Regions from separate parts of the Mesorhizobium sp. M0894 genome, predicted to be linked through region 2. Evidence: riboswitches for the same ligand, from Rfam matches in the RefSeq annotation. Region 2 holds a riboswitch; the other holds the start of a gene.
The links. A riboswitch is a leader RNA that binds a small molecule or an ion and turns the genes downstream of it on or off. The one in region 2 is predicted to bind S-adenosylmethionine.
Positions count from the first base shown of each region.

Region 1 (14,972 bases), on a different contig from region 2:
AGCGCCTATGACGAGGAGCTGAAATATCTGTCGAAGCGCATCGCGGCGATGGGCGGGCATGCCGAGCGCATGGTCGAGCAGGCAGTAGCGGCGCTGGTCAATGCGAATCCGGGGCTCGCCCAGAAAGTCATTCGAGACGACCTGGTTCTGGATGAGGGGCAGCGTGAGATCGACGACAAGGCGATCATCATCATCGCCAAGCGCCAGCCGATGGCGACGGATCTGCGCGAGATCGTCGGCGCGATCCGCATCTCGGCGGACCTCGAACGGGTGGGCGACCTCGGCAAGAACATCGCCAAGCGGGTGGTTGCCGTCGCCGACGGGCGCCAGCCGAACAGCCTGTTCCGCGGCCTCGAGGCTTTGGCCAATCTGGCACTGACCCAGCTCAAGGAAGTGCTCGACGTCTACGCGTCGCGGTCGGTGGAGAAAATCGGTTTCGTGCGCGACCGCGACGACCAGATCGATGCCATGTACACCTCGCTGTTTCGCGAGTTGTTGACCTACATGATGGAAGACCCACGCAACATCACGCCCTGCACGCATCTCCTGTTTTGCGCCAAGAACATCGAGCGCATCGGCGACCACGCCACCAACATCGCCGAGACGATCTACTATATCGTCACCGGCGATCAGATGCCGGCCGATCGCCCGAAGGGCGACAAGACGGATAAGATAATTCTTCCCGCAACGCTGCCTGCGAAGTGAGTTCTCGAAACAAAACGTGGTGGCCGCTAGAGTTGCCACTTGGTGGAGTGGCTCTCAAATCCGAAAAGCAGCTCCCCTGCTGCTCGACACTAATGCGAATTTCGGATTCGCCACCTGAGAGCAAATTGCGCTAAGCTTTCGACGCGCCGACTTCTCAGTTCCGCGATGAAAGCCTGCCTTCAGGAGGCTGGGATGGAATATGTCCGCGAGTTTGCTCCCGCGCCGCCGATGTCGGGCATAATCGCTTGCGGCGTCTATACGGCTGGGCGGCGCATCGCCGACATACCGATCGAGGAAGCCGGCGAATGGGCCGGGAAGCCGGGCCATGTCGTCTGGATCGGACTGCTGGAGCCCGACCGCAATTTATTGCTGCGCGTCCAGGCGCAATTCCATCTGCACGAGTTGGCGATCGAGGACGCCGAGCATCCGCACCAACGGCCGAAGATCGAGCAATATGGTGATGCCCTGTTCATCGTTGCCCGCACGGCGCAGCTGATCGACAGCCGTGTCACCTTCGGCGAGACGCATCTGTTCGTCGGCGCTGGCTACATTGTCAGCGTCAGGCATGGCCCGTCGACCTCCTACGCCGCCGTTCGCCAGCACTGGGAAAGCTGTCCGCATTCCCTCGCCAAGGGCGAGGATTTCGTCCTCTACGCCATTCTCGATTTCATCGTCGACAACTACATGCCGGTGCTCGAGCAGATCGAAAACGAGGTCGAGGCGATCGAGGACAAGGTTCTGCTGAAGCCGATGACCGGCTCCGACATCGAGCGGCTTTACATGCTGCGCCGCGATCTCTTGCGCCTGCGTAATGCGGCCCTGCCGCTGGTGGAGGTCTGCCGGCGGCTGACCAGCGCCGATCTGCCGCAAATCCATACAGCCATGCACCCGCTGTTTCGCGACGTCACCGACCACATCCGCACGGTCCAGGAAAAGATCGACAGCCTGCGTGAGGTTCTCGCCTTCGCCTTCGAGGCGAGCCTTCTGGTCGGCCAGAGTCAGGAGACGGCGATCTCCAAGAAGCTTGCCTCATGGGCCGCCATCTTGGCCGTGCCGACAGCATTCGCCGGCATCTACGGCATGAATTTCAGCGACATGCCGGAACTGAGGATGGAATATGGCTACCCGGCCGTACTGGCGGCAATCGCCCTGATCTGCACGTTTCTTTACTGGCGGTTTCGCAAGAATGGGTGGCTTTGAAGAGAGGTGAATAGTGAATAGGGCTAAATGGGAGCCTTGCTTCTTACGCCAGGCTCAAGCCGCCACCATTCACCTGCTCCGCCGCCGCTCCGACGCCGGCTGGAACGCCACCCGGGCGTGGTACTTGCAGTAGGGTCCGGTTTCGGCGGCGTCGTTGCCGCAGAAATGGAAGTCTTCCGAAAGCGGATCGCCATTCGGCCACTTGCAGGTGCGCTCGTTCAGCTCGACGAGTTGCAGATGCCGGGAGATCGGCACGACGACGTTTTCGACCGGGCGGATATAGTGGCGCGACACCGGTTCGGCATCGAACTGCGCCTTGAGCGCGGTCGCACCGATCGACATCGACGTGGTGGCATGGCGCGTGGCGCTTGCTGCCCGCGACACCGATTTCTGGATCGTCGATCCCTGTACCGTCTTCTTCTGGCGTGCCGGTGATGCGGTTGTGCGTCCGCGGCCGGACAGTTTCAGCCGGTGCACTTTGCCGATGACCGCATTGCGGCTGACCCCACCAAGCTGTGCGGCGATCTGGCTGGCGCTGAGACCCTCCGACCACAATTTTCTGAGAAGTTCGACTCGCTCGTCAGTCCAGTTCATGAGACCGCGCTCCTGCTGAAAAGTGCGGCAATCGGAATCCATTCCCGACCCGGCTTCTGCCGGGCAGACACCACATATATCGGGTGATTAGGTCCGCCGCACGAAATCTAGTTATTTCTCTACTACAATTACCTTATGCGCTGACTCGGTGACAAGAGTCCCAAGGCCAACACGAATCGGTTTTTTCGGTTTTCCCCAACTTGCCCGGTCGCTTATGAGCCGGCATTGTGCTGGGGGGCTTGCCGCACGTCCTTGCGCGACCTTTTCGTTGACTTCACGGCCGAAAAACACGATAAGCCACAAGGGCCGCCGCTTTGGCGGCTTTTTGATTTTCCGGTTCCGGAGACGCATATAATGAGCGGTTCGGCGCTTTTCGAGACCTTTGTTCGCGCACCCCTGGCTTTCGACCACGGTGAAGGCACCTGGCTGGTCACCGACAAGGGCGAGCGATATCTCGATTTCGCAGGCGGCATCGCCGTGAATTCATTGGGCTACAGCCATCCGCATCTGGTCGCGGCCCTCACTGAACAGGCCGCCAAGCTCTGGCACGTCTCCAATCTGTACGAGATTCCGGGACAGAGCCGGCTCGGCGAGCGGCTGGCCGACGCCAGCTTCGCCGACAAGGTGTTCTTCACCAATTCCGGCGCAGAGGCGCTTGAATGCGCCATCAAGACGGCGCGGCGCTATCACTTCGTCAAGGGCCATCCCGAGCGCTTCCGCACCATCAGCTTCGAAGGCGCCTTCCATGGCCGCACCCTGGCGACCATCGCCGCCGGCGGCCAGTACAAATATCTGGAAGGTTTCGGCCCCAAGGTCGACGGCTTCGACCAAGTCGGCTTCGACGACATCGACGCCGCCGAAAAGGCGATCACGCCTGAAACCGCGGCGATCCTGATCGAGCCGGTGCAAGGTGAGGGCGGCATCAGGCAAGTACCGTCGCAATCGCTGAAGCGGCTCAGGCAGCTCTGCGATCAGCACGGACTGCTCTTGATTTTCGACGAGGTCCAATGCGGCGTCGGCCGCACCGGAAAGCTGTTCGCGCATGAGTGGGCGGGTGTCACACCCGACCTCATGGCGGTGGCCAAGGGCATCGGCGGCGGCTTCCCGATGGGCGCCTGCCTCGCCACCGACGAGGCAGCGGCCGGCATGACCGCCGGCGTGCACGGCACCACCTTCGGCGGCAATCCGCTGGCCATGGCGGTCGGCAACGCCGTGCTCGACGTGGTGCTGGAAGACGGCTTTCTCGATGACGTCCGGCGCAAGGCGCTGCTCTTGAAACAGGGGCTGGCCGGTGTCGCCGACGAATTTCCGGACGTTATCGAAAGCATCAGGGGCACCGGCCTGATGCTCGGCCTTAAATGCGCGATGCCCAACACCAAGGTTACGGTGGCACTGCGCGACCAGCATCTCTTGACGGTTCCGGCCGGCGACAACGTTATCCGTCTGTTGCCGCCTCTCACCGTCACCGATGCCGAGATCCACGAGGGGCTCGAGCGCATTCGTGCCGGCGCCAAGAGCCTGGCTGATGCCATCGTCGCTGCCGCCGCGAAGTAATCCTGGAATTCCTGATGTCCCTTCGCCACTTCACCGATCTTTCCGCCGTTTCCGAAGGCGATCTGCGCTTCATGCTCGACGACGCAGCTGTGCGAAAGGCGAGGCTCAAGGCCGGCGAACGCACCAAGCCGCTCGAAGGCAAGGTGCTGGCGATGATCTTCGACAAGCCCTCGACGCGCACGCGCGTGTCGTTCGACGTCGGCATGCGGCAGTTGGGTGGCGAGACGATCATGCTGACTGGCACCGAGATGCAACTTGGCCGTTCCGAGACTATTGCAGACACGGCCAAGGTGCTGTCGCGCTATGTCGATGCCATCATGATCCGCACCACCTCGCATGACCGGCTGCTGGAACTGACGGAAAACGCTACGGTGCCCGTCATCAACGGGCTGACCGACGAAACCCATCCCTGCCAGTTGATGGCCGACATCATGACCTTCGAAGAGCACCGCGGTCCGGTGGCCGGCAAGACGATCGCCTGGACCGGCGACGGCAATAATGTCCTGCATTCTTTACTGGAGGCCTCTGCGCGGTTCCGCTTCAAGCTGAACGTCGCCGTGCCCGAAGGCAGCGAACCGGCTCAGAGGCATGTCGACTGGTCGAAGGCCAATGGCGGCAAGCTGAAATTCACTCGTTCGCCCGAGGAGGCCGTTCACGAGGCCGACTGCATCGTCACCGACTGCTGGGTCTCGATGGGTCAGGAGCACCGTGCGCGCGGCCACAATGTCTTCTTGCCCTATCAGGTCAACGCGGCCCTGATGGCGAAAGCCAAGCCGGACGCGCTGTTCATGCACTGTCTGCCGGCGCATCGCGGTGAGGAGGTTACCGACGAGGTCATCGATGGGCCGCATTCGGTGGTGTTCGACGAGGCCGAGAACCGGCTCCACGCCCAGAAGGCGGTTTTGGCCTGGTGCCTGGGCGCTTGATCCGGGCCGCCTTGATCCGGGAGTTCGTGGTGCCTATCTCAGGCGCATCACGCAAATCGAGCGCGTCTCGTCGCATGCGCCCCGGAGGGCGGCATCGCCGCGCCCCGGAGCTTTGTCATGTTGGAAACTCGTCAATTGGCTGAACATCAACCCAAGCTCGGCGAGTTCGGCTACGCCGGCGACGACCATGTCGTGCCGTTTGAGGTCGGCCCGCTCGACGTGCGCGGCCGTACCGTCCAGCTCGGGCCGATGCTCGACGCTATTCTCAGCCGCCACGAGTATCCCGAGCCGGTGGCACGACTACTGGCCGAAGCCTGTGTGCTGACCGTCCTGCTCGGAACTTCGTTGAAGTTCGAGGGCAAGTTCATTCTGCAGACCCGCACCGACGGGCCGGTCGATATGCTGGTCGCGGATTTCTCCACGCCGCACGCGCTGCGCGCCTATGCCCGCTTCGATGCCGACCGGCTGGAGGCTTTGACGGCTGCCGGCGAGACGTCGCCGCAGACGCTGCTCGGCAGCGGCGTCCTGGCGCTGACAATCGACCAGGGCGCCCACACGCAACGCTACCAGGGCATCGTCCAGCTCGACGGCGTCACGCTGGAAGAAGCCGCACGCACCTATTTCCGCCAATCGGAGCAGATTCCGACCGACCTACGGCTTTCGGTGGCCAAGCTTCTGACGCCCGGCGTCGGCGGTGCCCGCGAGCAATGGCGCGCCGGTGGCCTGCTGGCACAATTCCTGCCGCAGTCGCCGGAACGCATGCGCGTACCCGACCTTCCCGGGGGCGACGGCGATCCGCGTGAGGAAATCCACGACCCGACCGACAATTCCTGGCAGGAACTGCTGGCGCTGCTTGGTACTATTGAACCGACCGAGCTGATCGATCCGACTATCGGCGCCGAGCGGCTGCTTTACCGGCTGTTCCACGAGCATGGTGTCCGCGTCTTCGGCGGCGTGCCGGTCGCCGACCAGTGCTCATGCTCGAGGGAGAAGATCCGCGGCATCCTCGAGGGTTTTTCCGCCGAGGAGATCAGAGACAGCACCGAGGATGGTAGCATTCACGTCGCCTGCGAATTCTGCTCGAAGCAATATGACTTCGACCCGGCGGAATTTGCAGCGGCTCAATAACGAGCGTCAGTGCGGCTGCCTTCGCAGAACTTGGGTTCCTCGCCCCGCAAGGCGGGAAGAGGAATCAAAGTGAACGTCAATTGACGGTGCGCCGCGTGCCTGGCAAATCGAGTGAGAAGGCGGGGATGGCGACGTCGAAGGTCTCGCCCCGCTTGTTGCGCATTGTGTAGTGCCCGACCATGATGCCGGACGGGGTCGAGAGCGGGCATCCAGACGTATACTGATAGCTGTCGCCGGGGTTGAGTCCGGGTTGCTCGCCGACGACCCCGGGGCCGCGCACTTCCTCGACCTTGCCGGTGCCATCGGTAATGTGCCAGTAGCGCGACAGAAGCTGCACGAACTCGTCCGACCGATTGTCGATGGTCACCTGGTAGCCCCAGACATAGCGGTTTTGCGGCGGGTCGGAATGATCCTCCAGATAGAACGGCCTGACCTGCACTTCGATGTTGCGGGTGACGGCGCTGTACATGAACTGCTCCAAAGCAATGTAGACGGAACTTTCGACGCTCAGCGCAGTTTGATCAACGATGCGCGTCATCTCCTTGCCCGACTCAAGCGCAGGTGCCGAAAAACAATGTCATTTAAGTGACACATGACAATGATGGTGTGCAGGCTTGTGCCGGGCGACTCGGTGTTCTGTCGAATTGTTGAAAACGGCCGTCATGCGGCCAGCATTTCTGGAGTGACCAGATCTCGATGGAACCGACATTCGCAGCCGCCCTCTTTTCCATAGCTCTCCTTCTTTCAAATCTCGCCAGCATCCTGTTAGCTTCGCTGAAGCTGAAGCGAGCAGCCAGGATCGCATCGCCGGCCGCCACCGTGCCACCGGTATCGATCGTCGTCCCGGCGCGCGGCGTCGAGCCGTTTACCGAGGAGACGCTGGAGCGCGCCTTCTCACTCGACTGGCCGCGCTACGAACTCATCTTCTGCGTCGCCCATGCCGACGACCCCGTGGTCAAGTCGATCACCACTGCAATGGCGCGTTTTCCGGCTATACGCGCCCGGCTGCTCGTCGGCGACGACCGCATCAGCGGCAATCCGAAACTCAACAATTGCGTGAAGGGTTGGGAAGCGGCGCTTTATCGCTGGGTCATCCTTGCCGATTCCAACGTGCTTATGCCGAGCGATTATGTCCAGCAGCTGATGGCGGCATGGCGGCCCGACACCGGCCTCGTCTGCTCGACGCCGATCGGCTCGCGGCCTGAAGGGTTTTGGGGGGAGGTCGAATGCGCCTTTCTCAACACACTGCAGGCACGCTGGCAGTACGCTGGAGAGGCGCTCGGCCTTGGCTTCGCCCAGGGCAAGAGCATGTTGTGGAACAAGCCGATGCTTGACGCCAATGGCGGCATCCGCGCACTGGCCGCCGAGATCGCCGAGGACGCCGCCGCGACCAAGCTGGTCAACCGGCTCGGACTTCGCGTCAATCTTGTCGCTTCGCCCTTCGAACAGCCGCTCGGCCGGCGCACGCTTGGCGAGATCTGGTCTCGGCAGGCGCGTTGGGCGCGGCTGCGCCGCGTCACCTTCGCGCTGTTCTTCGCCCCCGAGATCCTGATCGGCGCGGCGCCGCCGCTGCTGCTTGCGCTGATCGCGGCGGCTGACGCCGGCGTCAGCCTGCCGGCAACCGCCATCGCCGTGCTGGTCGCGGCCTACCTGCCGGAATGTGCCTTGGCCTGGGTCAAAGGATGGCACCTGTCGCTGCGCACCATCCTGGCGATGATGGTTCGCGACTGCATGCTGCCGGCGATATGGGCGCGCGGCTGGCTGAGCGGCGCCGTCGACTGGCGCGGCAACGTTATGACCATCCAGACCAAGGCCGTCGCGGAGCTGGAAGAGACCCCGTCCGGCGCCTGATCGGCGCCCCCCGCTCACCTCTGTTCGGTCAGCCCTATCCGGCGGCTCTCAGCGCTTGCTCGATATCTTCGAGCAGATCGTCGGTATCTTCCAGGCCGACGGAAAGCCTGAGCGTGCCCGGCCCGATGCCGAGCTCGGCGCGGGCCTCATCGGTCAAGTTCTTGTGCGTGGTCGTCGCCGGATGAGTGATCAGGCTCTTGGCGTCGCCGAGATTGTTGGAAATCAGCACGATGTCGAGCGCGTTCTGGAAAGCAAAGGCCGCCTGCTTGCCGCCCTTCACATCCAGGCAGATCAGCGTTGAGCCGCCTGACATCTGTTTCTTGACCACGGCCGCTTGCGGGTGGTCGGCGCGGCCGGGATAGATGACACGGGCGATTTGAGGGCGCTCGGCGAGGAAATCCGCGATGCGGCCGGCACTTTCCGTCTGCTGGCGTACGCGTAGCGGCAGCGTCTCCAGGCCTTTCAGCAGGGTCCAGGCATTGAAGGGCGAGAGGCTGGGGCCGGTGTGGCGGAAATAGTCATGCAGGTTCTCGTCGATCCATTTTTTGTCCGACAAGATAACGCCTCCAAGGCAGCGCCCTTGGCCGTCAATATGCTTCGTGGCCGAATAGACGACGATGTGGGCGCCGAGCTGCAAGGGTTTTTGCTGCAAGGGCGTGGCGAAGACATTGTCGACGATCAGCCTGGCGCCAATCGAGTTGGCAAGTGCCGCGACGGCGGCGATGTCGACCACTTCCAGCGTTGGGTTGGTCGGGCTTTCCAGGAAGAACAGTTTGGTGTTCGGCTTGACCGCCTGTTCCCAATTGGCGATGTCAGTGCCATCGACCAGCGTTGCCTCGATGCCGTATTTCGGCGCCAGCGTCTCGACCACCCAGCGGCAGGAGCCGAACAGTGCGCGCGCCGCCACGACATGGTCGCCCGCCTTGGCGCTGCACAGCAGCGCTGCCGTCACCGCCGCCATGCCGGACGCCGTAGCGCGCGCGTCCTCGGCGCCTTCCAGCGCGCACATACGCTTTTCGAACATGTCGACCGTCGGATTGGCATAGCGCGAATAGATGAAGCCCGGCTCCTCCCCCTTGAAGCGGGCTTCCGCCGCTTGCGCCGTCTCGTAGACATAGCCTTGGGTGAGATACATCGCCTCGGAGGTCTCGCCGAAGCCGGAACGCAGCGTCCCGGCGTGCACGAGTGCGGTCTGAGGCTTCCAGTCGCGCTTCTTGGTCATCATTCTATCCAAACACCAAAATTGGTCCAAACAACAAAAAACCGGTCGCGAAAGTCGCAACCGGTCCATATGGCCTTGCGGCCCGACGGTCCTTTAGCGACTTGTTTAACGTGGCTGCAAGCCGACCGGCCAAATCACCACGGGATAACGAGCTTTAGACCCGCGCCGCGCTTGCGTCAATTGCCGGCATGATTAAGAGGGTTGTACCAAGCAGGTGCCAAAGGCGTCCACGGTCGGACCTGCGACAGAACAAGACCTCGCCCGGCGTTCGAACGGAGCCAGACCCTTGCGGCAGACAGGCATTCTTCCCGATCAGGATATTTCCGCGCTGTTCCAGACGGGCGCGCTGAAATCGCCGCGCATGTTAGATGCCGATCAGATCCAGCCGGCCAGCCTTGACCTCAGGCTCGGCGACAAGGCCTGGCGGGTGCGTGCTTCCTTCTTGCCCGGTCCGGACCACAGGGTTGTCGACAAGCTCGACCGGCTGAAGCTGCACGAGATCAACCTCGCCGAAGGTGCCGTGCTGGAAACTGGCTGCGTCTACATCGTGCCGCTGCTCGAAAGCCTGGCGCTGCCCGCTCATATTTCGGCTTCGGCCAACCCGAAAAGCTCGACCGGACGGCTCGATATCTTCACTCGGGTAATGACCGACCGCGGCCACGAGTTCGACAAGATCGCCGCCGGTTATGAAGGCCCGCTCTATCTGGAGGTCAGCCCGCGCACCTTCCCGATCGTTGTACGCACCGGCTCGCGGCTGTCGCAGATCAGGTTCCGCACCGGCAATGCGCTTTTGTCGGAAAGCGAACTGCACGACCTGCATCGCGCCGAGATGCTGGTCGCCACCGAGCCGCCCAACATCTCAGGCGGCGGCATCGCGTTGTCGATCGACCTCGACGGTGACAAGGACGGGCTGGTCGGCTATCGCGGCAAGCACCACACCGGCCTGGTCGACGTCGACAAGCGCGCCGCGCAGGATGTCGTCGATTTCTGGGAGCCGCTCTACAAGAGCGGTGCCGGCGAGCTGGTGCTCGATCCGGACGAATTCTATATCCTGGTGTCACGCGAGGCGGTGCATGTGCCGCCGCTCTACGCCGCCGAAATGACGCCCTTCGATCCGTTGGTCGGCGAGTTTCGCGTCCATTATGCCGGTTTCTTCGACCCCGGTTTCGGCCATTCGGCGTCGGGCGGCACCGGCAGCCGGGCGGTGCTCGAGGTGCGTAGCCACGAAGTGCCGTTCATTCTCGACCATGGCCAGATCGTCGGGCGGCTGGTCTACGAGCACATGCTGAAACGGCCGCAGGCACTCTACGGCACCGATCTCGGCTCCAACTATCAGGCGCAGGGCCTAAAACTGTCCAAGCATTTCCGCGCGGCGCGCTGAGCTTCCCCTTACTTGCGGCTATGCCGGCTCAAAGCGCCTTCACGGCGACCTTCACCGGCTGCTCGATTTCGAGCGGGTTGCGCAGCGGCAGGCCGAAATCCTGCGCCTCGATTTCGAACACGTCGCCAGCCTCCGTCCTGATGCCGTCGGCGAAGGACAGCGTCGCCGTGCCGAACATGTGCACATGCACGTCGCCCGGCTGGCGGAAGGCCGAGTATTTGAAGTGGTGATGCTCGAGATTGCCAATGGTGTGCGACATGTTCGCCTCGCCCGACAGGAACGGCTTTTCCCAAAGCAGCTTGCCGTGGCGCAGGATGCGTGAAGCGCCGCGGATATCGGATGGCAAATCGCCGATCAGGATCTCCGGCCCGAACGAGGCGTTGCGCAGTTTCGAATGGGCGAGGAAGAGATAATTCACGCGCTCGGTGACGTGGTCGGAAAACTCGTTCGACAGCGTGAAGCCGACGCGGAACGGGGCGCCGTCGTCGCCGATCACATAGATTCCGGCGATTTCCGGCTCCTCGCCGGCATCCTGGGCGAAGGCGGGCGACATGAGCGCCGCGCCGGGCGCCACTGCCATGGTACCGTTGCCCTTGTAGAACCATTCGGGCTGCACGCCGATCTGGCCCTTCGCCGGCTTGCCGCCCTCCAGCCCCATGCGGAACATCTTCATGGAATCGGTCAGCTGTTCCTCGCCGCCATCGCTGAGCTTCTTGTGCATGGAATCGCGGGTCGCGGCGGAGCCGAGATGCGTCAGCCCGGTGCCGGTGAGATGGAGATGCGCCGGATCGGGATGGTTGATCGGCGACAGCAGTCGTCCCTTCTTGTAGGCTGCGTCGAGATCGACGGTTTCGCCGAAGCCCTTGCGCTCGATCAGGGCGACAAGCCCGGTGCCGGTGCGCGCGGCTTCCATCGCCAGCGAATAGACGCTGCGAGCCCCGTTGATGACGCGGGTCTTGCCGCCGTTGCGGGCAACGACGCGGATCGTCTCGGCGTCGTCGAGGATCTGTGAGATCAGCATGGTAACCCTCTCTGAATTGCGGCCTGCCTTCTTGGCAAACCCTGCCCGGCGCGGCTCGGACCCTGTCCACGCCGCGGTTGAAATTCTTCGTCCGGATTGCGCTCGCGGGTCAGGTCCCTCGGGGGACTTCTTCGCGCCGCCCGGCAGCGCCGCGATGTGACCCGTATGCCTCCTGGTTGCCTCTCAAGCCTTGTTCTTGTTGTAGACGTCGAAGACGACGGCGCCGAGCAGCACCAGGCCTTTGACCACCTGCTGCCAATCGACATTGACGCCCATGATCGACATGCCGTTGTTCATGACGCCCATGATGAAACCGCCGACCACCGCGCCGATGACCTGGCCGACGCCGCCCATCGCCGAAGCGCCACCAATGAACACCGCGGCGATGACGTCGAGTTCGCTGCCGAGGCCCGCCGCCGGCACCGCCTGCCCCAGGCGCGCCGCGATAATCAGGCCGCCGAGTGCCGACAGCACGCCCATGTTGATGAACACCATCAACGTCAGCCGTTCGGTCTTGATGCCCGATAGCTGCGCTGCCTTGGCATTGCCGCCCATCGCATAGATGCGGCGGCCGATCGTCATGCGTTTGGTAACGAAGACGAACAACGCGATCAGCACGCCCATCACCATGAGAACGATGGGCAGGCCCCTATAGGTGGCGAATTGGTAGACCAGAAACAGCGCCAGCCCGCTGATCACCAGGGTCTTGACGACGAACAGCGAGAAAGGCTCGGCTTCGTAGCCATGCCGCTCGCGGGTGCGCCGCGCCCTGAGCCCGAAATAGGCATAGGCGAGCACGGCGGCGAGGCCGATCACGATAGTCGTCAGGTGCAGCGTCAGGCCGCTGCCGACAATGGTTTTGCCGGCGGCGTTCACGGTCGGTGGTATCAGCGTCAATGGGCCGATCAGGTCCGGAATGAAGCCGGAACTCAGCGCCTTGAAGCCGACTGGAAGCGGCCCCACGGAAGACCCGCCACCCAGCAGCGCCTGACAGATGCCGCGGAAGATCAGCATGCCCGCCAACGTGACGATAAAGCTCGGTATTCGGTGATAGGCAATCCAGTAGCCTTGTGCCGCGCCGATCGCGCCACCCACGATCAGGCAGATGATCGACACCACCAGCGGATTGCTCAATGGGCCAAGCGGCCAGATAACCATCATCATCGCCGCCAGTGCGCCGATGAAGCCGGCGACTGAGCCGACGCTGAGATCGATATGGCCCGAAACGATCACCAGAAGCATGCCCAGCGCCATCACGATGATGAAGCTGTTCTGCTGCACGAGATTGCTGAGGTTCACCGGCTTGAACAGCGTTCCGGACGTGGTGAACTGGAAGAACACCATGATTGCGATCAACGCCAGCACCAACCCGTATTCGCGCAGATTGGTGACCAGCGCCGAGACGGCAATGCGAGGTGCGTGTTGTATATCCTGGGCGACGCCGGTTTGCGGCCCGGGAGCGCTTTCGGTGCTCATGATGCTTTCCCTTCTCCACGGACGATGGCGCGCATGATCTTTTCCTGGCTGGCGTCGCTCGCCGCCATTTCGCCGACGATGCGTCCTTCGTTCATGACGTAGATGCGGTCGGTGATGCCGAGCAGTTCGGGCATTTCCGACGAGATGACGATGATTGCCTTACCCTCGGAGGCGAGACGCGCGATGATCGTATAGATTTCATATTTGGCGCCGACATCGATACCGCGTGTCGGCTCGTCAAGGATCAGCACTTCCGGATTGGCGAACAGCCATTTCGACAGCACCACCTTCTGCTGATTGCCGCCAGAAAGGTTGCCGGTCATCTGGTAGACGCTTGAGGCGCGGATATTGGTCCTGCCGCGATAATCGTTGGCGACGGAAAGCTCGCGCAAATCGTCGATCACGCCATGGCGCGAGACGCCGGGCAGGTTGGCCAGCGTGATGTTATGCTTAATATGGTCGATCAAGTTGAGACCGTAGGTCTTGCGGTCCTCCGTAACATAGGCGATGCCGTGTTCCACCGCCTTGCTCACCGAAGAGACATCGATCGGCTTGCCGTTAAGGAACACCTCGCCGGTGATGCGACGGCCATAGGACCGGCCGAACAGGCTCATGGCAAACTCGGTCCGGCCGGCGCCCATCAGCCCGGCAATGCCGACCACCTCGCCCTTGCGGGCGTTGAGGTTGATGCCCTTGATGACCTGCCGCTCGGCATGGATGGGATGGTAGACCGACCAGTTTTTCACTTCGAGAACGGTCTCGCCGATCTTCGGCTCTCGCGGCGGGTAGCGGTCGTCGAGCGAACGGCCGACCATCGAGGTGATGATGCGGTCCTCCGAGATATCCTTCTTGGCCAGCGTCTCGATGGTCCGCCCGTCACGGATGATGGTGACCTTGTCGGCGACCCGGTTCACCTCGTTGAGCTTGTGCGAGATCAGGATCGAAGTGATGCCCTGCCGCTTGAATTCGAGCAGCAGATCGAGCAGCGCCTGGCTGTCCTTTTCGGACAGGCTCGCCGTCGGCTCGTCCAGAATGAGCAGCTTCACTTCCTTGCTGAGCGCCTTGGCGATCTCGACCAGCTGCTGCTTGCCGACGCCGATATTGGTGATCAGCGTGTTGGGGTCTTCCTTGAGGCCGACCTTCTTGAGCAGGGCGCTGGTGCGCGTCTCGTTGGCATTCCAGTCGATGACGCCGTATCTGGCCTGCTCGTTGCCGAGAAATATGTTTTCGGCGATAGACAGCATCGGCACCAGCGCAAGCTCCTGGTGGATGATGACGATGCCCTTGCGCTCGCTGTCATGGATGCCTTTGAAATGGCACTCATCGCCGCGATAGATGATCTGGCCGTCATAGGTGCCGGACGGATACACACCCGACAGCACCTTCATCAGCGTCGACTTGCCGGCGCCGTTCTCGCCGACCACGGCATGGATCTCGCCTTCCTCGACCATGAGCTTGACGTTCGACAGCGCCTTGACGCCGGGAAACGTCTTGGTGATGTCGCGCATCTCCAAAATCGTCGATGCCATTGAGAATACCACTCCTGCGAGGTCCGCAAACAATACCGGGCTGGCTCGCCAACGAAAAGGGGCCCTGCCTGCGCAGGACCCCAGGCTTTGTAACCGCGATTACTTCAGTTCTTCGGCCTTGATGTAGCCGGAGTCGACCACCAGCGCCTGGTAGTTCGACTTGTCGACGTCATGCGGCGTCAACAGGATCGAGGGAACGACCTTGACGTCGTTGTTGTAGGTCGTGGTGTCGAGGCCTTCCGGCTTGCCGCCCGAGAGCACCTTGTCGACGAGTTCGACCGTCGCCTTGGCGAGTTCGCGGGTATCCTTGAACACGGTCGAATACTGTTCGCCGGCAATGATCGCCTTGACCGAAGCGGTCTCGGCGTCCTGTCCGGTGACGATC
Region 1 is NZ_JAMYOG010000017.1:16,520-31,491, forward strand. Features, by position in the region: gene phoU (phosphate signaling complex protein PhoU) at 1-705, shown strand, start outside; gene NKH91_RS25765 (magnesium and cobalt transport protein CorA) at 898-1,905, shown strand; gene NKH91_RS25770 (GcrA family cell cycle regulator) at 1,975-2,499, opposite strand; gene NKH91_RS25775 (aspartate aminotransferase family protein) at 2,854-4,053, shown strand; gene argF (ornithine carbamoyltransferase) at 4,068-4,979, shown strand; gene NKH91_RS25785 (Hsp33 family molecular chaperone) at 5,097-6,107, shown strand; gene apaG (Co2+/Mg2+ efflux facilitator ApaG/CorD) at 6,184-6,576, opposite strand; gene NKH91_RS25795 (ceramide glucosyltransferase) at 6,804-7,958, shown strand; gene NKH91_RS25800 (O-succinylhomoserine sulfhydrylase) at 7,993-9,183, opposite strand; SAM riboswitch at 9,254-9,331, opposite strand; gene NKH91_RS25805 (2'-deoxycytidine 5'-triphosphate deaminase) at 9,467-10,561, shown strand; gene araD1 (AraD1 family protein) at 10,590-11,582, opposite strand; gene mmsB (multiple monosaccharide ABC transporter permease) at 11,766-13,058, opposite strand; gene mmsA (multiple monosaccharide ABC transporter ATP-binding protein) at 13,055-14,587, opposite strand; gene chvE (multiple monosaccharide ABC transporter substrate-binding protein) at 14,687-14,972, opposite strand, start outside.
Region 1: linked by a shared signal. The riboswitch ahead of NKH91_RS25800 (O-succinylhomoserine sulfhydrylase) and the one ahead of metX (homoserine O-acetyltransferase MetX) in region 2 are both predicted to bind S-adenosylmethionine.

Region 2 (14,972 bases):
CCGACTGCCACCAGCCTGCCGGCACGACGATCTGCGGCCGCTCGCCTGCGGCAAGCGCCGTGCCAAGGATCTCCTCGATGACGGGACCGCCTTCTCGATGTATCGACAGCGCCAGCGGCGCACCGTCATAGAAGTGCCAAACCTCGGCCGCGTCCTTGACCCGGTGCCAGGCCGACAATTGGTCCTTCTCCAGAAGGAAATAGATCGCCGTCGAATGGCCGCGCGTGCCTGCCGCGCCGTCGCGAAAGGTTTCGGCATACCAGCCGCCTTCCGGATGCGGCTTCAGGCCGAGCAGGGCGATGATTTCGGCGGAACTGGTCATGCCCTAGCTCCTGGTGCCGCTCAGAAATTGTCCTTGCGCTTGCGGATCTCGGCGAACACTTCGGCGTCGGAGGCCTTTTCCAGGCCGAGATGCCTGCGGATCGCCGGATCGTGCCAGCGCAGGAACGGATTGGTCGACAGTTCCTCGCCGATCGTCGTCGGCAGCGTCGGCTTGCCGTCGGCGCGCAGCGCCTCGATCTTGGCGGCACGCTCTTTCAGCGCCGAATTGGTCGGGTCGACGGTCAGCGCGAAACGGGCGTTGGCCAGCGTATACTCATGTCCGCAATAGACGACCGTCTCGGCCGGCAGCGCTGCGAGCTTTTTCAGGGATTCGTACATCACCGGCGGCTTGCATTCGAGCAGCCGCCCACAGCCGAGCGCAAACAGCGTATCCGCGGCGAATGCCACTTTTGACGCCGGCAGGTGATAGGTGACATGGCCTGCGGTGTGGCCGGGTGTGGCGATGACCTCGATCCGCTCATCGCCGAGGTGGACGACCGAGCCTTGCTCGACGGTTTCGTCGATGCCGGGAATCTTTGCCTTTTCGGCTTCCGGCCCGACGATGCGCAGCTTGAAACGCTCCTTCAGCGCCAGATTGGCCTCGACGTGGTCGAGATGGTGGTGGGTGGTCAGGATCATCGTCGGCGTCCAGCCGGTGCGCTTGATGGCGGCCAGGATCGGCGCCTCTTCGGGTGCGTCGATGAGCGCCGTCTGGCCGCTTTTGGGGTCATGCACCAGCACGCCGAAATTGTCGCTGCGGCACATGAATTGTTCGATCTCGACCGGCATCATATCTCTCCGTTTACAGGCGCAGACATAGGGCGCCTGCCAGCTGATGTCATCTGCCTTTGTTGAACTTGGACTGCTTCGAAGCTACCGTTCCGCCCATGCATTCAGATATTGTCGACCTCCGTTCCTTCTATTCGACCACGCTCGGGCGCCTGGCCGAACGCTCGATCACCATGGCGCTGTCCTCGCTATGGGCTGTTGTGCCCAACGAGCGGCTGGTCGGCCTCGGCTATACCTTGCCATGGCTGGAGCGCTTCGGCAGCGATGCCGAGCGCGTCTTTGCCTTCATGCCGGCGACGCAGGGCGCGGTGGTCTGGCCGGCGACGGGGCCGACGGCGACCGCCCTGGTCTTCGACGAGGAGCTGCCGCTGGTCGATTCCTGCATCGACCGCATGCTGCTCGTCCATTCGCTCGAACATGTCGAGAACCCGCGCGAGACGCTGAACGAGATCTGGCGGGTGCTGTCGCCGGCCGGCCGTGTCGTCATCGTCGTGCCCAACCGGCGAGGCGTCTGGGCGCGCTTCGAGCATACGCCTTTCGGCAATGGCCGGCCGTTCTCGCGCGGCCAGCTGACCGAATTGCTGCGCGAAGCGAATTTCACGCCGGCGGCATGGTCCGATGCGCTGTTCTTTCCGCCGTCGCCGCGACGTTTCATGATGCAGTTCCACAATGTGCTGGAGCGTGCCGGCCGGCGCTTCTGGCCGATCTTTTCGGGCGTCATCGTTGTCGAGGCGCAGAAGCGGCTCTATCAGGGCGTCCCGGTGGCGCAGCGCGCCTCCCGCCGCGTCTTCGTGCCGGTTCTCTCGCCGCATGGCGCGCCGACGCTTGGCCGGCTGTCGGGGGCCGAACGTCCGGCGTAGCCAGGATGACGCGTTCGTGATCCGACGCAGGCTTTTTCTCACCTATCTGTCGCGGACGGGTTCGCTGCCCGATTGAAGGCATATGCGGTCGATCCTATCACCGGGGTTTAGCACCGCTTCCGAATGCAAGGATCCACTCATGGCTGATCATCCGGATGTCGAGCCCAGCGCCCAGAAGCTTGCCACGTCGATCGAAGCCAGCAGCCTGCGTGAGCAGCTGGCAACAATCAAATTGGCGCTGACCACCTCGCCAGTGCGAAAACAATTGCTTTGGGCAGCGATCGGCATCGTCGCCGTCATCGTGGCGAGCTCGATCGGGCAGGTTCTGCTCAATCGCTGGAACCAGCCTTTCTACGACGCGCTGGCGCGGCGCGACATGCCGGCTTTCCTGCATCAGCTTCTGGTCTTCGCCGGCATCGCCGGCGGGCTTGTGGTGCTCAATGTCAGCCAGACCTGGCTCGACCAGATGCTTCGCCTGAAGCTGCGCGAGGCGCTGACGCTCGACCTGATCGGCGAATGGATGCGGCCGGCGCGTGCCTTCCGGCTGACCCATGCCGGCGCCATCGGCGTCAATCCCGACCAGCGCCTGCAGCAGGATGCCGGGCATCTCTCCGACCTTTCGACCGGTCTCGGCATCGGCCTGCTGCAGTCCTGCATCCTGCTTGCCTCGTTCGTCGGCGTCTTGTGGTCGCTGTCTTCCGGCTTCGTCTTCCACATAGGCGGCCATTCGCTGGCCATACCCGGTTACATGGTCTGGGCGGCGATCCTCTATGCGGGCACAGCTTCGTGGTTGAGCTGGCTGGTCGGGCGGCCGCTGATCCGCTTCAACAACGATCGCTATACGCGTGAGGCGGAACTGCGCTCCTCGGTGGTTCGCGTCAACGAGAATGTCGATGCCATCGCGCTTGCGCATGGCGAGGCCGATGCCAGGCGCCGGCTCGAATTCGACCTTGGCATGGTGCTGGGCGCCATGCGGCGCATCTACAGCGCCCAGATCAATCTTTCCTGGGTAACCGACACCTATGGCTGGATCACTGTCGTCGCGCCGATCCTCGTCGCTTCCCCGGTCTATTTTGCCGGCGATATCAGCTTTGGCGGCTTGATGATGGCGGTCGGCGCCTTCAACCAGGTCCATTCCTCGCTGCGCTGGTTCATCAACAATATCGGCGGCATCGCCGATTGGCGCGCCACGCTGATGCGGGTCGCCGACTTCCGCATCGCGCTTGGCGACACCGACGCGCTGCACGACACGGAAAGGCGCATTTCGTTCGGCGAAAATCCCGACGGCAGCCTGACCTTCGAGAAGCTCGAGATCGCCTCGCCGGACGGATGCACCAAGCTTGCCGAGCCGCATGTCGAAATCCGCGCCGGCGACCGCGTCATGATCACCGGAGATCCGGGCGCCGGCAAGACGCTTTTCTTCCGCGCCATTGCCGGTCTGTGGCCATGGGGCAGCGGCCGGATCGGCATGCCGGCCGGAGAAGCGCCGATCTTCGTTCCGCGTACTCCCTATTTCCCGCTCGGCAGGCTGCGCGAGGTGCTCAACCATTCAGACGGCGCGGCGGAGGCGAGCGATGCCGAGATTTCGGAGGTGCTGGCCGATGTCGGGCTGCAACGCCTGTCGTCCTCGCTCGATCACTCGGCGCGCTGGGAGCGTGAGCTCAGCGACGACGAGCAGCGTCTGCTGGCCTTTGCCAGGCTCGCCTTGCGACGGCCGAAATGGGTGATCATCGACGAGGCGCTGGACGCGTTCGACGGCGCGACGCTGAGGCAAGTGCTGTCGATGCTGGACAAGCGCCTTCCCGACGCCGCGATCCTCAATATCGGCCGCGGCCAGCACAATACCCGCTTCTTCCCGCGAGCGTTGACCATCGTCAAGGATGCCGGCCAACCGCCCCTCAAGCCGGCCCGTGTCAGGGCAGGCGCCATCGAACCGCCCCCGATTATCGCCTCGGCCCGCCGAAAGAAATAGAAGCCAAGCTTTATTTCGCCGCGATCGCGGCGAAAAACTATCGCGATCGTTTCAGATGGGAACGTTCCGATCGGCCATGCTTGACGCTCTCGCCCTGCTCGCCTGCCTTGCCTGCGCCCCGGCAGCACCTGTGGCCGCGCCCGCCAATGCCATTGCCGTCGACGTCGAGCTGGTGCTGGCCGTCGACATCTCGCAGTCGATGGATGAAAGAGAGTTTGCCCTGCAGCGCGCCGGCTATGTCGCGGCGCTGCGCCATCCCGACTTCATCAATGCCGTGCGTGCCGGCCCTTCCGGCCGCATCGCCATCGCCTATTTCGAATGGGCCGGCACCATCCGCGACGATGCGGTCATTGCCTGGCACGTCATCGACAGCAAGGAGAGCGCCAACGCTTTCGCCGACAAGATCGCGGCCCGCCCGTTCAGGAGCTTCCGCGGCACCTCGATTTCCGGTGCCGTGGCCTTCGGCGCCGAGCTTTTCGATGGCACGGCCTTCGTGGCCAAACGCCGCGTCATCGACGTCTCTGGCGATGGCCCAAACAACACCGGCTTGCCGGTCACAACGGCACGCGATGCGGCGCTGGCGAAGGGCATCGTCATCAACGGGTTGCCGATCCTGATCAGCCCGTCACCGACCTTCAGCCATCTCGACCGGTATTATGCCGAATGCGTCACCGGCGGACCGGGCTCGTTCGTCCTGCCAATCTATGCGGTTTCCGAATTCGCCACCGCCACTCGCCGCAAACTGATCCTCGAGGTCAGCGGCGTCGAGTATCCCAAGGAGGATCCGAGGACGATCCGCATCGACGCACCGATCGACTGCCTGCAAGGCGAGCGCGACCGGCGGTTTTTTTCCGACCCGTATTTCCCGGAACTCGACCGGTAAGGCTTGCCCACGGGTAAGCTAGGCCGGTGGCAGGCCGAAGGCCGGGAACAGAGATGGCCCGAGCGGCCCTATGAAGATCGTCAAGGAAGCGATCCCGCCCTCGGCTGGCTCGAACACATGCAGGGAATGGGCCCGCCACGCCGGGTCATCGTGGCTGCGGGAATAGACCCCGACCGCCGGCTGGCCATTGGCCGCGGTGGCCAGCGTGCGGAAGCCGCCGAACCTCGGCCAGACGGTCTCGAAGAAACCGCGGATCGCTTCGCGGCCTTGATACCATTCGCGCCAAGGCGGCATGGTATAGATGGCGTCCTCACGCAGGAGCTCGATCAAACCTTCGAGATTGGCGGCCTGCCAGGCCTGCATGTAACGTTCGAGCAGCAGGCCTTCTTCGGGGTTGGGCCGTGATCGGCTGGCCGGCCGTCCGCCAGGATAGCGCGCCGTCAGCGTTGCGCGGGCGCGCTGCAACGCGCTGTTGATCGAAGCCGTCGATCCGCCCAGCAAACGCGCCGTCTCGACGGCCGACCATCCCAGGACGTCGGCAAGCAGCAGCGCGGCGCGCTGCCTGGGCGGCAGATCCTGGATAGCGGCGACGAAGGCGAGCTGGACGGCCTCGCGGCTCTCGTAACGGGCTTCCGGACCTGGCTCGCTGCCGGCAATGTCTGGAAGCTCGGCGTCGGGGTAGGGCTCCAGCCACGCGACGTCAGCTACGGGCCCGCCTATGGCCGCCCCGTGCGACGGCGGCCGTCCGGGTTCCCGGAGAATGCGACGCGCCCTCGACCTCGCCTTGATGGCGTTAAGGCAAGCATTGGTCGCGATCATATAGAGCCAACCGCGAACCGAACCCCGCCCGTCGAACTCCGACCTTGCGCGCCAGGCGCGAAGCAACGTGTCCTGGACGAGGTCGTCGGCCTCGTGCAGCGAACCCATCATGCGATAGCAATGCAGCTTGAGCTCGCGGCGATGCGCGGCCGTGACCTTCTCGAAGGCCCCCCGATAGAGGATAGGCTGGGCGGCCGGTTCCAGAGGTGGTTGAGCGTCTGTCATGCTACTTTCGGGTTCCGGGTCAGGTTTGCATTACGCGCGCCTCAGGCGGCCGGGGCAAGCCCGCTCCCGCTCACCATGAAGGAACTGCCTTGCGGCTGGCCGGTGGCGAGTGCGACCACCGCCCGTCCGACATCGGCCGGCGTCTGCATGTCGGTCATGGCGGCGATGAAGTCCGCCGGCTGGATGCCCATATAGGCCGCAATGCTGTCGACGCCGGCCTTGCCCACGCCGGTCTCCGGCATGATCCGCATCGGCGCGAGCGCCATGAAGCGCAGGCCGAGGCCAAGCCGGTCCGACTCCTTCTGGCTATGACCGGCCAGGAACATCTGCATGCGTTTTGCGCCGGCATAGCCGCCGGCATTGGGTGGTCCGCCGGTCAAGGCCGCGCCGCTGGAGATCAGAACGATCCGGGTTCCCGGCTTGAGCGGACGGCGCAGAGCGGCCCGGCAAAACAGGAACGACGCCTTGACGTCGGTGTCCCAATTTGCCGAGAAGGCCTTCCAGTTCTGTTCATGCACCGGCGCGGAAGGGGCCAGCGCACCTGCGCAGATCACCAGCACGTCCGGCTCAAGCGCGGCGAAGACCTTATCGGGGGCGGAGTCCACCGTCGCATCGATCGCGAGCGTCTTCACGCCGGAGACCTCCCAGGCAAATTGCGCCAGGGCCTGTTTTCCGCGGGCGACCGCCAGCACCGTCGCTTTCTCCTTGAGGGTGACCTCCGCAATGGAGCGGCCGACACCCCGGCTGCCTCCGACGACGACGACATTCTGATTTTGCAACGATCCCATGGATCACCTCTCTGTTCCCGGCCGCCGGACCATCCAGGCGCGCCCATCGATAAGGACAGCGCAGGTGGGCGGAAATCATCGGTGCCAGGCAGAAATATCTTTCAGGTGACGGCAGCGGCGCGCCAGTTTTGTATTCGGTGTCATTACCTCGGGGGTAATCGACCAGCGCGCAACGTCCCGGCAAACTGCTCCCATCAAGCCGGTTGTCCGGCTTTCGACCACAAGGAGTTACACCATGACCGCCTACGCCGTCGCCCATATGCGCCAGGTCACGCCGGGGCCGCCGATCGTCGAGTACCTGCAGAAGATCGATGCCACGCTTGAGCCGTTCGGCGGGCGCTTCATTGTGCATGGCAGCGAGGTGGACGTGGTTGAAAACAATTGGCCGGGGCACCTCGTCATGATCGAGTTTCCAGACATGCAGCAGGCGCGCGGATGGTACCGCTCGCCCGCCTATCAGGAGATCTTGCCGCTGCGCACCGCGAATTCTCAGTCCGACGTGGTCTTCGTCGACGGCGTCGAGCACCCGCACAAGGCCACCGACGTGCTTGAATAAGGGGAATGATCGGCTCGCGGGCGGCCTGCTACCGTTTCAGCAGAAATACCGCCTGCTGGCCGAAAAAGTTCCAGAACCACCACGGCATGGAGAAGCCGATCCGCTGGCCGTTGGCGTCGAGCGCGGTTGCCTTTTCCACCGTCGCGCCCAGCTCGTCGCATAGATTGACGAAATCGCGAATGGTGCAGAAATGGATGTTGGGGGTGTCGTACCAGTAATAGGGCAGGTCCTTGGTCACCGGCATTCGGCCGTTGAAGAGCAGCGAAAAGCGCACCCGCCAGTGGCCGAAATTGGGAAATGAGACGATGGCGCGGTTGCCGATCCGGAGCAGTTCGTCGAGCACCAGCTTCGGATTGCGGGTCGCCTGCAAGGTCTGCGACAAGACGACAAAGTCGAAGCCCTTGTCGGGATAGAATTGGAGGTCCTTGTCGGCATCGCCTTGAATGACCGACAGGCCGCGCGCCACGCATTCGTTGACGCCGCGCTGCGACAGTTCCAGCCCGCGGCCGTCGACCTTCTTGGTCGCCTGCAGCAATTCGAGCAGCAGGCCGTCGCCGGAACCGACGTCCAGCACCCGCGACTGCGGCGGGATGAGATCGGCGACGACTTCGAGGTCGACGCGCTGGGCGCGGTTGACGCTCATTGGCTCGGCTCCTGCCTGGCGCATGGTCCTGATCCGAAAAGTCTGCAACTTTTCGGGGCCATGCGCTGATGCCTGGCGCATGATCCTGATCCGAAAAGTCTGCAACTTTTCAGGGTCATGCGCTGATGCCTGGCACATGGTCCTGATCCGAAAAGCGTGCAACTTTTCGAGGTCATGCGCCGAGCCCTCTAGCCCGCGCCGCCGAGGCGATGAAGCCTTTGATGGCGGCGAACAGTTCCGGCTCGTCGAGCAGGAAGGCGTCGTGGCCGCGGTCGGTCTCGATTTCGACGAACGATACCGAGGCGCCGGCCGCGTTCAGCGCGTGAACGACCGAGCGGCTCTCCTCGGTCGGGAACAGCCAGTCGCTGGTGAAGGAGACCAGGCAAAAACGGGTCTTGGTGCCGGCGAAGGCATCGGCCAGCCGGCCGCCATGGTCGGCGGCGAGATCGAAATAGTCCATCGCCCGGGTCATGTAGAGATAGGAGTTGGCATCGAAGCGATCGACGAAGGTCATGCCCTGATGGCGCAGATAGCTCTCGATCTGGAAGTCGGCATCGAAGCCGAAGGTCAACGCTTCGCGGTCCTGCAGGTTGCGGCCGAACTTGCGGTGCAGCGCTGCTTCCGACAGATAAGTGATGTGGGCGGCCATGCGCGCCACCGCCAGCCCCTTTTCCGGTCGCTTGCCGTGCTCGAAATATTTGCCGCCATGCCAGTCGGGGTCGGCCATCACCGCTTGCCTGCCGACCTCGTGGAAAGCGATGTTCTGCGAGGAATGGCGGGCGCCGGTGGCGATCGGCAGGGCCGAGAAGACGCGCTCGGGATAGCTGGAGGCCCATTGCAGCACCTGCATGCCGCCCATCGAGCCGCCCAGCACGCTGAACAGCTGTTCGATGCCGAAATGCTCGACCAGCATCAGCTGCGCCCGCACCATGTCGCGGATGGTGATGATCGGCAGATCGAGTCCGTAAGGCTTGGCGGTTGCGGGATTTGTCGAGGCGGGGCCGGTGGAACCGAGGCAGCCGCCGATGACGTTGGACGAGATGACGAAGAAACGGTCGGTATCGATGATCTTGCCGGGGCCGATCAGCACTTCCCACCAGCCCGGCTTGCCGGTCACCGGATTGGTGTTGGCGACATGCTGGTCGCCGGTCAGCGCATGGCAGACGAGGATGGCGTTGGAGCGCGCGTCGTTGAGCGTGCCATAGGTTTGGTAGGCGATCTGGAACGGCGACAGCAGCGTGCCGGCGTCGAGCTTGAGCGGCTTGTCGGCGCCGAAACGCAACACTGGGCTCGACGGCTGGTCGGCCTCGTTGTTGGTTTTTCGAGCGCGCAAAGCGACCATCACATCTCCTTGCCCGGGCTTTAGTTGTCCACCGGTCTGGGCAACAAAAAACCGGCCATGCCTTCGCAAAGCCGGTTACAAGATGCAAACGGCCCTTTAGCAAGTTGTTTAACGTGGCTGCAAGCCGACCGGCCAAATCACCACGGAACTGTCGATGCTCTTCTAGGACTGACGCATGGCTTCGTCAACGGCAAGTTCTTGATCCCGAATTGCCGCCCCTCGACATTCCTGGCCACGGCTTGTATTTCCGCTGCGGCCTCCGGATGGAGGCATCCTCGACGGATTTCATGGAATGAGCCAGACACCGGATCAGACACGTCCAACGCCCCGCGCCGGCATCATGGACATCGAAGCCTATGTGCCCGGCAAGAGTGCGGCGCCGGAAGGTGTCGCCAAAGTCTACAAACTGTCGGCGAACGAGAACCCGCTCGGTCCTTCGCCAAAGGCGATAGAGGCCGCGCGCGCGGTCGCCGACAAGCTCGCGGTCTATCCCGACGGCAGCGCCAGGCGCCTGCGGGAGGCGATCGCCGACGTGCACGGGCTCAATCCGGCGAACATCGTCTGCTCCAACGGTTCCGACGAGATCCTGGGCCTGCTTGCGCAGACCTACCTCGCGCCCGGCGATGAAGCCATCATCACCGAACACGGCTTCATGGTCTACAAGATCTACATCCAGTCGGCCGGTGCCGTCCCGGTAACGGTCAAGGAGACTGATGAACGCGCCGACATCGATGCGATCCTCGCCGCGGTGACGCCGCGTACCAGGATCATCTTCCTTGCCAATCCGAACAACCCGACCGGCACTTACGTGCCGTTCCAGGAGGTGCGCCGCCTGCATGCGGGCCTGCCGCGAAACGTGCTTCTGGTGCTGGATGCCGCCTACGCCGAATATGTCCGGCGCAACGACTATGAAGCTGGCGTCGAGTTGGTGGGCAGCGCGGAAAACGTAGTCATGACCCGCACTTTCTCGAAATTGGGCCTCGGTGGCGCGAGGATCGGCTGGATCTATGCGCCAACGCACGTCATCGACGCGATCAACCGCGTGCGCGGGCCCTTCAACGTCAATGCGACGGCGATCGAGGCAGGCATCGCGGCGATCCGCGACCGGGCTCATATCGAGCGCAGCGTCGCGCATAACGAGACCTGGCTGGCCTGGCTGAGCGAGCAATTGACCGGGCTCGGGCTGCGGGTGACCCCGAGCGTCGGCAATTTCATCCTGATCCACTTTCCCGAGGACAAAAAGCATTCGGCGGCGGCCGCCGACGACTACCTCAGTGCGCGCGGCTACATATTGCGGCGCGTTTCCGGCTACGGTTTTCCCAACGCGCTGCGCATGAGCATCGGCACCGAAGAGGCTAATCGCGGCGTTGTCGCAGCACTCGCGACATTCCTGAAAAGCTAGGGCACCATGACCTCACCGATGTTCGAAAAGATCGCGCTGGTCGGCATCGGCCTGATCGGTTCGTCGCTGGCCCGCGTCATCCGCCGCGAGGGACTTGCCGGCCAAGTCGCCATTTCGACGCGCAGCGAAGCGACGCTGGAGCGGGCGAGCCAACTCGGCCTTGGCGACACCTACACGACAGATGCGAAAGAAGCGGTTCGCGATGCCGATCTGGTCATCGTTTCGGTGCCGGTCGGCTCTTCAGGCACGGTCGCCCAGGAGATCGCACCGGCGCTGAAGAAGGGCGCCATCCTCACCGATGTCGGCTCGACCAAGGCATCGGTGATCGCGCAGATGCAGCCGCATGTGCCTGATGGCGTGCACTTCATCCCCGGCCATCCTTTGGCCGGCACCGAAAAATCGGGACCGGATGCCGGTTTTGCCGAACTGTTCGAGAACCGCTGGTGCATTTTCACGCCGCTGGCCGGCACCGATCCCGTGGCGCTGGAAAAGCTCTCGGAATTCTGGCGCCGCTGCGGCTCCAACATCGACACGATGGACCCGCAGCATCACGACATGACGCTGGCCATCGTTTCGCACCTGCCGCACATCATCGCCTATAACATCGTCGGTACCGCCGACGATTTGGAGTCGGTGACCAAGTCCGAGGTCATCAAATACTCGGCTTCCGGCTTTCGCGACTTCACCCGTCTCGCGGCGTCCGACCCGACCATGTGGCGCGACGTCTGCCTGCACAACAAGGACGCCATCCTCGAAATGCTGGCGCGGTTCTCGGAAGATCTGTCCTCGCTGCAGCGGGCGATCCGCTGGGGCGACGGCGAAAAGCTGTTCGACCTGTTCACCCGCACCCGCGCTGTCCGCCGCTCGATTATCGAGGCCGGCCAGGACATCGACGTACCGGATTTCGGCCGCCAGGCAGTCGAACACCCGCCGAAGGGATAAGCCGCGGCAAGCCGATCGCAGGCCGTACCGCCCCAGAACGGTTCATCGTTTCACGGAAACGCCGAACCGGTCTATCTTTTTGTTTGACGCAATCCGGACGGAAAACCGTTCACAATTTCCTGGAATTGCTCTAGTCGAGCGGCTTGATCTTGCCGAGCGGGATGAAGCCGAGCGAGGCCTTGCCCTTGACGATCTTCAGCGGCATCGACGGTGCGTTGCCGAGCAGCGCCAGTCCGGCGAAGCCGGTCTGGATTTCTTTCTTCTGCTCGGGGATGGCGGTGGCGAGGATTGCCGCCACGGCCTTCGGATCATTGAGCTTGATCATCAGGTCGGCATTTATGAGACCATCATTGTCGACCGACAGCGGTCCGGAAACGGTGATGCGCGCAGTTCCGGACGACAGATCGAGCTCGCGGATTTCGACCGCCTGGCCGCGCAGGCTCTTCGGATTTGCCTTGATCAGCGTCACACCATTCTTCAATGTCACGTCGCCGCTGCCGTCGAGTGGCGGCAAGACGCGCCCGCCGATGGCCTCTGCGTCGATTTCGAGATCGGTGAAATTGCCGGCATAGTCGATGTCCGGGCCGTTTGGGCGCAATTGTCCGGTGGCGGTTCCGGCGCTGAACAGCGAGACAGGATCGGTGTCGTCCGCCGGATCGGTCTGGCCGGACAGGCCTTCTGCCTGCAGCGAGAGGCGCCCCGGCAGCGGCCAGGACAGCTTCATGTCGGCCCGCAGATCATCCCAGTCGATCCACAGCGGCGTCATGCCGGGAACAGAGGTCCTGAGCGGCCCCCTGAACTCGGCGGCAGGCGACAGAAGCCGCGTGATCTGCGTGGCGGCGTTGATTTTGCCTGTCGATGCAGCGACGTTGCGGCTGTCGTCCTCGTAAGCCAGACTTTCGCAAGAAAGCGTGAAGGTGAAGGGATAGCCGCTGACCGCGAGATTGGCGCAGTCGGCCTTGATGCCTTTGTCGTCGAGATCGGCGACCGCCTTGTCGGTTGCACTCTCGACCAGGTCCGCCAGGTAGAACCAGCCGGCGCTGTAGATGCCGAACAGCACGAGGACGAAAGCGGCAAGCCACAACAGGCGGCGACGTTGGCTGGGCGGCGGGCGCTCGTCACTTGACGTCATGCTGCGGCTTTCGTTAACGCGGGTGGCACGGGCGGGCTGTCGCTTTCGGCAACAACAGGTAGACGGACTCCACCGGTGAGGTGGTTCGTCACAATCAGGCTTGGCGATATGGGCGATTTTTGGGTTTTTGGCTACGGCTCACTGATCTGGCGGCCGGGATTCGCGCATGTCGAGACGCGGCGTGCCCGCCTGCATGGCTATCGCCGTTCGCTCTGCGTCTATTCTTTCGTGCATCGCGGCTCGCGCGAACGGCCGGGCCTGGTGCTCGGCCTCGACCGCGGCGGCTCCTGCATCGGGCTGGCGTTCCGGGTTCCAGGCGAGCTGCGCAACGAGGTCGTCACCTATCTGCGCGAACGCGAGCTGGTCACCAACGTCTATCTCGAGCGTGTGCTCAGCGTCCGCCTCGACAAGCGTGAAACGGATGGGGGCGAGACGGTCGAAGCCATCGCCTATGTCGTGGACCGCAGCCATGAGCAATACGCCGGTGCGCTCGACGCCGCCGAGGCAGCAGCCGTCGTTCGCGGCGCCGTCGGCCAGTCGGGGAGGAATGAGGATTACGTGCTCAGCACGCTGGAGCACCTCGAAGCACTGGGTATAAGCGATCGCTGGCTGGAAGAGGTGACAAGACGGGTCGCGACGTAGCTTCTTTGGTCGTTGACCATGATGCTTTCGGCGTCGTGGTCCGGGCTACATCCTGAAAATCTGTTTGCCAAGATCGGCGCGATCCAGGCTGTTTGCCACGGCGAGCTTGAACTCGGTCAACGGGCGGAGACTGCCGACAGGAACGTGGAAGCCGGGCTGGCCGAAGATGTCGATGATCTCGCGTAGCACAGGTCGGTCGGCTTCGACTGGCGGCGAAAAGAAGTAGCGATAGATATTCGCCCTGATCTCCACGCCGCTCAGCAACACATCGAAATTGTGAAGTTCGAAGCGCTCGGCACTCATGCCGCCATTGATCACCATCTGCCCGCCGAGCGCCAGGGTGCGGATCAATTCGCCGCTGACAGGTCCGCCGACATTGTCGATAATCCCGTTCAATCCGGCGCCACCGGTGATATCCATCACGGCTTCCCGGATACTTGCCTTCAAGTCCGAAAGGTCAAGAATGGCGGCGACGCCAAGCGTCTTCAGATCGAAGCTTTGGTGCGAGCGCCGCACCAGCGCGATGACGTTGATGCCGCGTCGTTGGGCGAACTGCATCACCATTGTCGAAATCGACGAATAGCCGGCCGTGACAGCCAGCCACTGGCCAGGCCGCACACGGGAATCCACCATCAGATCCCACGCGGTAATGGGGTTCACCATCTGCCCGGCGCGTTCGACCGGATAGCCGGCAGGCAACGGGATCAGCCATTCGGCGGGAATGGCCGCGTACTCGGCCCAACTGCCATAATAGCTGAACGCGACGAGCGTGCCCGGTTCCAGCAAAACGTTCGCGCCAACGGCTTCGACGATGCCGGCGCCATGGTTTCCCGCGATCTGCTGGGGAAAATGCGGCTTCTTCGGTTCGGGATAGAGGTTCTGGATAAACAGGAAGTCGCCCGGATTGATCGAGGCCGAGACCATCCTGACCAGCACCTCGCCATCGCCGATCCGCGGCATCGGCAGGTCGTCAACGTAGAGCACGTCGCGCGGCGAGCCGATGGCGTCAAATACAATTGCTTTCATGCCGGTCTCCATAACAAACGATCCGGGGCAAACAGTCTGGGCTTGGCCAGACCGTGCCGAAATTTGCGTCGGCGCCGCGGAACTTATGGCCGGCCGGCAAAGGCCAGAATTGGCAGATTTGACAATCTATGTGCTAAACTTGCCAATTTCCTCAGAGGGGCTGGTTTGGAAGCCGGACACGGCGCGGCGGGTCGCGGTTTTGTGAAGCGCCAGCGGGTTGGAAAAGAGGCTATGCGTTTGACGTTGCCATGGCGTGACATAGGTTAGCCCGGTCGGCGGCTCCCACCCGCCTCAGCATGAATCACCATGGAGATCAGCCTTGCAGAAACGTCGTCTCGGTCGCACCGACCTATCCATCGCGCCATTGGTTCTGGGCGGCAATGTGTTCGGCTGGACCGCCGATGAGAAAACCTCGTTCGACTTGCTCGACCGCTTTGTCGACGCCGGTCTCAACGCCATCGACACGGCCGATTCCTATTCGCGCTGGATTGCCGGCCACCAGGGCGGCGAATCCGAAACCATCATCGGCAAATGGATGAAGAGTCGCGGCAACCGCGACAGGGTTGTCGTCATCACCAAGGTCGGTTCGGACATGGGGCAGGGCAAAAGGGATCTGTCCGCCGCCTATAT
Region 2 is NZ_JAMYOG010000014.1:100,532-115,503, reverse strand. Features, by position in the region: gene NKH91_RS24045 (cupin domain-containing protein) at 1-322, opposite strand, end outside; gene gloB (hydroxyacylglutathione hydrolase) at 343-1,110, opposite strand; gene NKH91_RS24035 (class I SAM-dependent methyltransferase) at 1,209-1,970, shown strand; gene NKH91_RS24030 (ABC transporter ATP-binding protein/permease) at 2,110-3,942, shown strand; gene NKH91_RS24025 (DUF1194 domain-containing protein) at 4,019-4,825, shown strand; gene NKH91_RS24020 (RNA polymerase subunit sigma-70) at 4,844-5,869, opposite strand; gene NKH91_RS24015 (SDR family NAD(P)-dependent oxidoreductase) at 5,911-6,657, opposite strand; gene NKH91_RS24010 (DUF1330 domain-containing protein) at 6,893-7,213, shown strand; gene metW (methionine biosynthesis protein MetW) at 7,242-7,856, opposite strand; gene metX (homoserine O-acetyltransferase MetX) at 8,029-9,198, opposite strand; SAM riboswitch at 9,275-9,352, opposite strand; gene hisC (histidinol-phosphate transaminase) at 9,491-10,600, shown strand; gene NKH91_RS23990 (prephenate/arogenate dehydrogenase family protein) at 10,607-11,542, shown strand; gene NKH91_RS23985 (DUF2125 domain-containing protein) at 11,673-12,674, opposite strand; gene NKH91_RS23980 (gamma-glutamylcyclotransferase) at 12,783-13,316, shown strand; gene NKH91_RS23975 (quinone oxidoreductase family protein) at 13,362-14,342, opposite strand; gene NKH91_RS23970 (aldo/keto reductase) at 14,662-14,972, shown strand, end outside.